DNA from 2 places in the Epibacterium sp. ABZ3_068 genome. Region 1 is predicted to be linked to the other one. Evidence: riboswitches for the same ligand, from Rfam matches in the RefSeq annotation. Region 1 holds a riboswitch; the other holds the start of a gene.

The links. Region 1 has a riboswitch for cobalamin ahead of ACXAEW_RS01085 (DUF1636 family protein). Riboswitches for the same ligand answer to the same signal wherever they lie in the genome.
Positions count from the first base shown of each region.
Region 2: it holds a riboswitch for cobalamin, as region 1 does, so the genes downstream of both, ACXAEW_RS02210 (aromatic ring-hydroxylating oxygenase subunit alpha) here and ACXAEW_RS01085 (DUF1636 family protein) in region 1, are expected to answer to the same signal.

Region 1 is NZ_JBSWUV010000001.1:213,111-217,972, forward strand. Features, by position in the region: gene ACXAEW_RS01075 (DUF1513 domain-containing protein) at 1-957, shown strand, start outside; gene cobO (cob(I)yrinic acid a,c-diamide adenosyltransferase) at 1,069-1,704, opposite strand; cobalamin riboswitch at 1,755-1,968, shown strand; gene ACXAEW_RS01085 (DUF1636 family protein) at 2,064-2,453, shown strand; gene cobW (cobalamin biosynthesis protein CobW) at 2,459-3,544, shown strand; gene cobN (cobaltochelatase subunit CobN) at 3,551-4,862, shown strand, end outside.
Region 2 is NZ_JBSWUV010000001.1:460,714-465,575, forward strand. Features, by position in the region: gene ACXAEW_RS02195 (carboxymuconolactone decarboxylase family protein) at 1-335, shown strand, start outside; gene ACXAEW_RS02200 (CobW family GTP-binding protein) at 514-1,629, shown strand; gene ACXAEW_RS02205 (alpha/beta fold hydrolase) at 1,604-2,494, opposite strand; cobalamin riboswitch at 2,672-2,875, shown strand; gene ACXAEW_RS02210 (aromatic ring-hydroxylating oxygenase subunit alpha) at 2,990-4,216, shown strand; gene ACXAEW_RS02215 (FAD-binding oxidoreductase) at 4,221-4,862, shown strand, end outside.

The DNA of each region.
Region 1 (4,862 bases):
CAGTATATATTGGCCGGCCTGACTGCGACCGGAGATGTGGTGTTTCGCCACCCCCTCCCAGGGCGGGGTCATGCAGCCAGCGCTCACCCTCACCACCCCGAGATCATTGCTTTTGCCCGCCGTCCGGGGCGTTTTGCAGATGTTCTGGACTGCCGCACGGGAGCTCAGATTACCCGCCTCACCCCGCCCGAAGGTCATCATTTCTATGGCCATGGCTGTTTCTCGGCAGACGGGCAACAGCTGTTCACGACCGAGAATGATTACGAAAACGCACGCGGTGTGATCGGCATCTGGGACAGTAAGACTTACCAGCGGATCGCAAGCTTCTCGTCAGGAGGCGTCGGACCTCATGATATTCTGCGCCACCCGGAGGGCTATTTGGTCGTTGCCAACGGCGGAATAGAGACACACCCGGACAGTGGCCGCGCCAAGCTGAACCTGCCGACAATGGAGCCATGTCTCAGCTATCTGAGCTTTTCTGGCGAGATCCTGGAACAAATGAAACTGGATCAAGATCTGCATCTGAACTCAATTCGCCACCTTGCGCTGTCACCGGACGGGACGGTTGGCTTCGCGATGCAATGGCAGGGTGACCTGGGCGAGCTTGCGCCAATCGTGGGCCTGCACAGGCGCAACGCCCCGCCGCGGCTTTTGGCTGAGGGAGACCCGCGCCTGCGAAATCTGAATGGATATGGCGGTTCAATCGCCTTTTCTGCCAAGGGCACGGAGGTGGCGGTTTCATCTCCCCGTGGGGACCGGGTGCAGATTATGAACACCGCATCTGGTGATCTTGTTCAGGAGCATCAGGTTACTGATGTCTGCGGCCTGACTGGAAACACAGCCGGATGGATCGCCACCACCGGTCAAGGTCAGATCCTGAACCTGTCACACAATGACACACACACAATCACAACCGCAGCAACCGCGTGGGACAATCATCTGGTGCCTGTCGGTTGAAACGGGGGCGCCGCGCGCCAGAGAGCTGGAGCCTTTGGCTCCAGCTCTCTGGCGCGCGGCTTGGCCTGACCTTTGGTCAGGCCAGCAGGGCAAAGCCCTGCAGGAAGCACATCAAAACTCTACACCTTTCTGCGCTTTGATCCCTGCCCTAAATGGGTGCTTGATCTGGCCCATCTCCGTTACAAGGTCGGCAATCTCGATCAGCTCTTCTTTTGCGTTACGCCCGGTCAGAACCACATGGGTCATCGCCGGTTTACGCTCCACCAGAAATTCCAGGACCTCCTCAAGATCGAGATATTCGTACCGCAGCGCGATGTTGATCTCATCCAGAAGAACCATCGCGTTACGCTCATCCAGGATCATTTCTTTGGCTTTCTCCCAGCCCTTCCGCGCTGCAGCAATATCACGCACCTTATCCTGGGTTTCCCAGGTGAACCCTTCTCCCATTGCATAGAACTGACAAAGATCACCAAAGTTTTCCTCGATTAGTGTCCGCTCACCCGTGGCCCAGGCACCTTTGATGAACTGCACCACGGCACAGGGCATCTTGTGGGCGATACACCGCATAATCATGCCAAAGCCCGAGCTGGACTTACCTTTTCCCGGCCCTGTGTGGACGATGATCAACCCTTTTTCACCATCCTTGGTCTTCATCATCTTGTCGCGCGCGGCCTTCTTCTTGGCCATTTTGGACGCATGGCGTTCGGCCTCTTCATGGGAAATGACTTTTTCGGACGTCTCACTCATCGGATGCTCCTTCGGGTTTTGCCATGTCTTGACAAGGAAGGGCGCAATAGCGCAAGGGGTTTTATGTTGGTTCCCAAGGCGTGCCTTGGGCGAAGAGGGAATGTGACAGCAGCGCAATCTGCCAAGCACAGCCGCCCCCGCGACCGTGACCGGATGAGGCTTCCGCAAACCACTGGGATTTTCCCGGGAAGGATGGAGGCCACCGCCTGACGTTCAGGTGACATCTGCAAGCCGGGAGACCTGCCAGCACATCGAACAACGGGCGGACGGGGTGTTCTGCAACCGGTTGAGGGCAACACGTAAACTGCGCCCCGCTGGCAGCACCTTTTTAGCCACAGAACAGGAAGGAGCGGCACACAATGGCCGACACACGTGAATCTGGCGAGGTAATGCTGACCGTCTGCACCACCTGCCGCCGTGCGGATGTGGACCCTGAAGGCCCCCGCCCTGGTGCAGTGATGCTTGAGGCTTTAACAGAAGCCAGACTGCCCGAAGGTGTTACTTTGCGAGGCGTGGAATGCCTCTCGGCGTGCACCCGAGGATGTTCCATGGTTCTCAGCGGCGGTGCCGAGCGCTGGACCTATGTCTATGGCGACATGGACCCAAATGAACATGTGGAAGACATTCTGAAAGGTGTCGCAGCCTATGCCCAAACCACAGACGGATTGGTTCCCTGGCGTGAACGCCCACAGATTTTTCGCAAGCAAACTGTTGCCCGCATTCCTCCTCTGAAGCTGCCTGAGGCCTAAAACCAATGTCCAACCTCAACAAAATCCCAGTCACTGTTGTCACCGGCTTCCTTGGAGCTGGTAAAACCACATTGATCCGCCATCTGATGCAAAACCCGCAAGGCAAGCGACTGGCTGTGGTGGTCAATGAATTTGGCACCGCAGGCGTGGACGGAGATATCCTGAAATCCTGTGCGGATGAAAACTGCCCTGCCGAAAACATTATGGAACTGGCCAATGGCTGCATCTGCTGCACCGTGGCAGATGACTTTATCCCGACCATCGAGCAGTTGATGGCTCTGCCCGAAACTCCGGATCACATCGTGATTGAAACCTCGGGGCTCGCCCTGCCCAAACCCTTGCTCAAGGCCTTCGACTGGCCTGCCATCCGGTCCCGGATCACTGTGGACGGGGTAATCGCACTGGCCGACGCCGAGGCTGTTGCCAAAGGGCAGTTTGCCACGGATCTGGACGCGGTACAGGCTCAGCGCGAGGCCGATGAGGGCATCGACCACGAAACACCTTTGTCAGAGCTGTTCAAGGATCAGATCTCCTGCGCGGATATCATCCTGTTGTCCAAGGCGGATCTGGCGGGTGAGGAGGGTGTTGCCACCGCACGCGCCGTGATCGAGAAAGAAGCCCCGCGCCAGTTGCCGATCCTGCCGATGACCGAAGGGGTGATTGATCCGCGTGTTGTCCTGGGCCTTGAAGCGGCGGCCGAAGATGATCTGGATGCCCGCCCCTCGAACCACGAGCATCACCACCATCATGACGATGATGAACACGATGATGAACACGATCACCACCATCATCATGATCACAGCCATGACGAGTTTGAGAGCATTGTGGTCGAATTGGGAGAAGTCTCTGATCCTGAAGACCTGCAAAATCGCATTATCGAGATGGCCCGAAAGCGCAAGATTCTGCGCGTCAAAGGCTATGTCGCGGTTGAAGGAAAACCGATGCGGATGCTGATCCAGGCCGTTGGCGAACGTCTGCGGGCCCAATACGATCAGCCCTGGGGGACCCAGGAGCGCAAGACCCAGTTGGTGGTGATTGCGGAACACGACAATATCGACACTGCGGGTATCCACGCAGATCTGGGAGCCTGATCCACCATGCACGTCGTCTTCCGCGAAAGCCACGGGCTAGATGAAAGTGACACACCACAGGATCTGGGCCAAACGCCTGCAGACCTGATTGTGCTGTCATTTTCAGACAGCGACCTGGGTGCTTTTGCGGCGGGCTGGCACAGAGCCGACGGAAGCCTACCCTCTTTGCGGCTCGCCAATCTGATCGCGTTGAAGCATCCGCTGTCTGTGGACGTTTATGCGGAACAGACGTTGGACGGGGCCAAGGGAATTCTTGTTCGGCTGATCGGCGGGGAAAGCTATTGGCCCTATGGGCTGGCCACTCTTCAAGATCTCGCCCGGCGCAAGGGGATTGCCTTGGCGGTCCTGCCTGCAGATGGTCGCGAGGACCCGCGTCTGGATGACCTTTCCACCCTGCCCGCATCAACATTGCGCCGTCTGCAGCATCTTTGCGACGCCGGGGGGGCCGTTGCGGCCCAGGCTGCCTTGGCGCAACTCGCGCTGGCTGCGGGGCTTTATGCAGGCCCAGTGCGCGGCGTTAAAACAATGCCGGATCAAGGGTTTTACGACCCCGACCTGGGTGTCACTGACCATCTGGACAGCGACGGCAAACCGTTGATCCTTGTGACGTTCTACCGCTCCTATCTGACCTCTGCGGATACTGCAGCGGTGGATGCGCTCATTTACGAATTGCGCGCACGCGGCTATGCCGCTTTTGGGGCGTTTGCAACCAGTCTCAAATCGCCCGCCGCCACGCAATGGCTGCGCGATTGTCTGCCCGGGCTTTCTCCGGCTGCGATCATCAATGCCACGGCGTTTTCCGCTCAGGGGCGGGATGGAAGCCCATCCCCCCTCTCGACCACCGGCTGCCCCGTTTTCCAAGTCGCGCTCTCCACTGCACGGCGTAAGGATTGGGCCGAGGCCAACCGGGGACTGTCCCCTGCAGACCTTGCGATGCATGTGGTTCTCCCAGAGGTCGACGGGCGCATCTTTGCCGGTGTGGTCAGCTTCAAAGCACCGGGAAAGAAGGACCCTGATCTGGAATATTCCCGTTTCGCTCATCGCGCAGACCCAGACCGCATACGGGCCGTGGTTGACCGGATAACGGGACAACTAGCACTGGCGACAAAGGCCAACCAGGACAAGCGCCTCGCCCTTGTTGTGTCGACATATCCTGGGCGCGATCACAACCTCGCACATGCGGTCGGGCTGGATGCCCTGGCCTCCTGCGAAACGATCCTTCAGGAGCTTGCAGCTCAAGGCTATGGGGTCGAGACGCCGAAAAACGCAGGGCTGCGTCTTATGAAAGAGGTTCTGGAACTTCCGTTAAACGACTATC
Region 2 (4,862 bases), 250 kb from region 1:
GGCTGAACGGCTGTACCTATTGCATGGCCGCTCATACGACCCTGGCCCAGATGGGGGGCGTGGCTGAGGACGTGATCACCGCATTGCGCGACGGCACCCCGATTGCGGACGCCCGGCTCGAAGCGCTGCGCCAATTCGCCATCATCATTAATGAAACCCGCGGCTATCCCAGCGACGGCGATATTTCCGCCTTTTTGGAAGCCGGTTTCACCAAAAAGCATGTGCTGGAAGTGCTGGTGGGCACCAGCCTCAAAGTGCTGTCGAACTATACCAACCACATCACCCATACGCCGCTGGATGATGCGTTTGCAGCCAATGCCTGGCGCAAGGATTGATCCCGGTCCCACCCTGACCTGATCCGACCAAACAGACCCGGCCACCCAACAGCGGCCGGGTCTTCGCTGTGCTGGGCACAGTTACCTTGCCCCCAACTCCCTTGACCCGAACATCGTTACAACATATCACTTTTTGAGCTTTCAATCCCCGTCGTCCCAGCCCCAAGCAGGAGCCCTCATGTCCGACAGCCGCCTTCCTGTTGCCCTTTTGACCGGCTTTCTTGGCGCCGGGAAATCGACCCTCCTGAACAAGGTCCTCTCGGACGCGAGCTCGGGCAAAATCGCGGTGATCGTAAATGAATTTGGCGAAGTTGGACTGGACCACGACCTGATCGAAGACAGCAGCGAAGAGGTGGTTCTGATGTCTTCAGGCTGTATCTGCTGTTCGATCCGGGGGGATCTGGCGGAAACACTGGCGGGGCTGATCACCCGGCGCGCCTCGGGTGAGCTGGACTTTGACCGCGTGGTGATCGAAACCACGGGTCTGGCCGATCCGGCCCCGGTGCGCCAGACCCTGTTGTCTGACCGCTACCTGTCGCGCGTATCCCTGCTGGACGGTGTCATTACCCTGGTGGACGCCGCCCACGGCCAATCCACGCTGGATGACCAATTCGAAGCAGTGTCACAGGTCGCTACGGCGGATCTTGTTGTGGTGACCAAAACCGATCTGGTCTCTGCAGAGCAGGCCGATGCGCTGAAAGCCCGCCTCCAGAGCCTTAATCCCACGGCGCGACTGGTTGACGTCAACGAAGTGATCCAATCCCCGCAGATGCTTTGGGGCCTGTCGGGCATGCGGCGCGGCGCGACCACGGAAAACGCGCTGGCCTGGGTGTCCCATACCGATGGTGCCGCGACCAGTGCCGATCCTCTGGCCAATCTTTCGGGCCTGTCCACGCCCGCGCCAACCCAGCATTTCTCAGCCCATGACAGCCGGATCAACACGGCTTCGATCACCTTGGACACCCCGCTGGAGGATGCGGTTTTTGACAAATGGCTCGACACGCTGGTGGCGCTCAAAGGGCGCGACCTGCTGCGTGTCAAAGGTATCGTGTTCCTCAAAGGGATGGATATTCCCTTTGTCTTTCATGGGGTTCAACACATCTTTGATGCGCCTGTGCCGCTGAAGAACTGGCCCGAAGGGGATACAACATCGCGGATCGTGGTGATTGCCCGCGACATGACAGATGCCCAGCTGCAACGCAGTTTTGACATGCTTCGCGCCACCAAGGTCGCGCCCCAGTCCGCAGTCTTTCCCGGCTGGAACGAGGTCAAGGGCGACAACTGGTCCAACTGACCGCTGGCACTGCGTTCAGATGCGTCTGTAACGCGGCTAGCACCTCTTGTGGGCGCTCCTCTACCAGAAAATGCCCGGCGTCAATTGCATGTCCCCTGGCCTTGGGAAACCAGGTCTTCCAGGCTTCAACCGGATCCATGTGATGTGCCACAACCCCTTTGCGCCCCCATAACACCAGACATTCCATGTCGCTCGTCCGGCCCAGATCCGCGCGGTCATGGTCCAGATCAACCGATGCGGCCGCCGCGTAATCTCCACACCAGGCCGCTACCACATCCGGGTTTTGCGCTGCCCGCTCATAAGCTGCCAGCGCTTCAGGATGGAACATCTCTTTCGCCCCCGACAGGCCCAGGAGGGCGGAATGCAGGAAATGAACAGGATCGCCATTGATCAGCCGCTCGGGCATGCCGCCGGGCTGCGCCAGAAACATCCAGTGGTAATAGCGTCTGGCCAGCCACGCATCCATTGTCTTCCACACATCAAGCGTTGGCAGGATGTCCAGCAACGCAACCGAGCGCACCGTTTCGGGATGATCCAGAACCATCCGATGCGCCGTACGTGCGCCGCGATCATGGGCAATCACATCAAACCGGTCATGGCCCAGCCTGGCCATCACCGCGACCTGATCCCTCGCCATCGCCCGAAAGGTAAAATCTCCATCCCGCGCCAGGGACTGGCCATACCCGCGCAGATCCGGCACGATCACCCGATGGCTACGCGCCAACGCATCTACAATCCCATGCCACATCACATGGGTCTGCGGATAACCATGCATCAGCAACAGCGGCTTACCCACGCCGCCCACCCGCGCATGGATACGGGCGGTCGACAGATCAATCTCAACCGTGTCAAACCCTGAAAACATCTCCCCCACCTCCCTGCTTTCGCTGCCCCGAAGTCTACGCCCAAGGGACGTTCGGGCAAGCCTTAAACCACAGCCGCCCAAGGGCAGAGAGATCCCTGCGCCGCGCAAACTTTACTCCGGAAGGTCTGTTTCTTTTCATATTTTGTCGCTTGTGGCGAAGTTGGATCTGCAACGCACGCTAGTTTGAGCGCGTAAGGTGCCGGTGGCTTGTGCAGAGTCGCCGGAGAATTGGGAAGCCGGTGCAACTCCGGCGCTGCCCCCGCAACGGTAAGGATGAACAGACGCGGCCACGACCACTGGGAGGAGGATCCCGGGAAGGTGCCGCATCTTGGGCCAAGGCCTCTTCCAAGTCCGGAAACCAGCCTTGCAGATATGTCAAACCGCGGGTGGCGGTGGGGGCTCCTGTGACCGAAAGCGTGCCTCCCGCGCCGTCGGACGGACCCCTGTTGCCATCTGCCCAAGCCACAACCGCCCCGCGCGGCAGGAGAGCCAGACGTGAGCAAGATCGACACATTATTGGCGCGCAGAACCCGCGGCCATGCCCTGGAACAAGCGTTTTACACAGATCCCGATGTGTTTCAGGCGGATCTTGAAAGCATTTTCTATCGCGAATGGCTGTTTGCCATCGCCGCCTGCGAATTGGAAAAACCCGGCAGCTATGTCACCCATAAGGTGGGTGCATTCCGGGTGATCCTTGTACGCGGGACCGACGGGGACATCCGCGCCTTCCACAACACCTGCCGTCACCGCGGGTCCATCCTGTGCAAAGCCGCCAAAGGCCACGCCCCCAAACTGGTCTGCCCCTACCACCAATGGACCTATGAGCTGGACGGCTCGCTTCTGTGGGCGCGCGACATGGGACCGGATTTCGACCCCAAGGCGCATGGGCTGAAGACTGTTCATTGCCGGGAACTGGCGGGCCTTGTCTATATCTGCCTGGCCGATGAGGCCCCGGATTTCGATACGTTTGCCAACCGGGCCCGCCCCTATCTGGAGCCCCACGATCTGAGCAATGCCAAGGTCGCCTTTGAAAGCACCATCGTGGAAAACGGCAACTGGAAGCTGGTCTGGGAAAACAACCGCGAGTGCTACCACTGTGGCGGCAACCACCCCGCCCTCTGCCGCACCTACCCGGATGATCCCAGCGTCACCGGCATTGGTGAAGGTGGCGAAACACCGCCAAACCTTCAGGCCCATTTTGACCGCTGCGAAACCGCCGGCCTTGCGTCAAACTTCCATATCAGCGACGATGGCCAGTTCCGCGTGGCCCGTATGCCTCTGAAAGAAGGCGCCGAAAGCTATACGATGGACGGGAAGACCGCGGTGCGCCGCTGGCTGGGGCGGGTGCCCTTTGCCGATGCCGGCGCGCTGTTGCAGTTCCATTACCCGACCACCTGGAACCACTTCCTGCCCGATCACTCTATCGTCTTCCGCGTGACCCCGATCAGTGCAACCGAAACCGAAGTGACCACCAAATGGCTGGTTCACAAAGACGCGGTGGAAGGGGCGGATTACGACCTCAAACGCCTGACCGAGGTCTGGGTTGCCACCAATGACGAAGACCGCCAGGTGGTGGAAGACAACCAGATGGGCATCAACAGCCCCGCCTATGAACCCGGCCCCTATTCCCAAATTCAGGAAAGCGGCGTCTTGCAGTTCGTGGAGTGGTATTGCGCAACCCTGGCCCGACGTGTGGCCCCTCAGACCCTTGCGGCGGAATGACGATATGACCACCCTCCCCTCCAAACCCGCCCCCACCTTCTGGCAGGACAGTGAGATGCTGGAATGTGTTTCGGTTGTGCCAGAGGTGCCCAACACCGCCAGTTTCAGCTTTCGCGCGCCCTCCGGTGCGCTCTTCTCTTATGATCCGGGCCAGTTTCTGACGCTGGAAATCCCCGCTCCCGGCCAGCCCGGCGGCGTGGTGCACCGCACCTATACGATCTCTTCGTCCCCCTCGCGCCCCCGGTCCATCACCATCACCGCCAAGGCGCAGGCCAACAGCATCGGCACCCGCTGGATGCTGGACAATCTGCAACCGGGCATGCGGATGAAGGCCATCGGCCCTGCTGGTCTTTTTACCAATGCCCAAAGCCCGTCCAAGAAGTTCCTGTTTATCTCTGCGGGTTCGGGCATCACTCCGATGATGTCCATGACCACCTGCATGTGGGATGAAGGCGGCGATCTGGACGTGGTCTTTATCAACTGCGCCAAACGCCCGTCCGAAATCATCTTCCGTGAGCGGCTTGAACATATGGCCAGCCGCACAGCTGGGCTTGATCTGAAGTTCGTGGTCGAAGAACCGGACCGCTATCGCCCCTGGACGGGGTATCAGGGGCAGTTCAATCAGCTGATGCTGGGTCTGATGGCA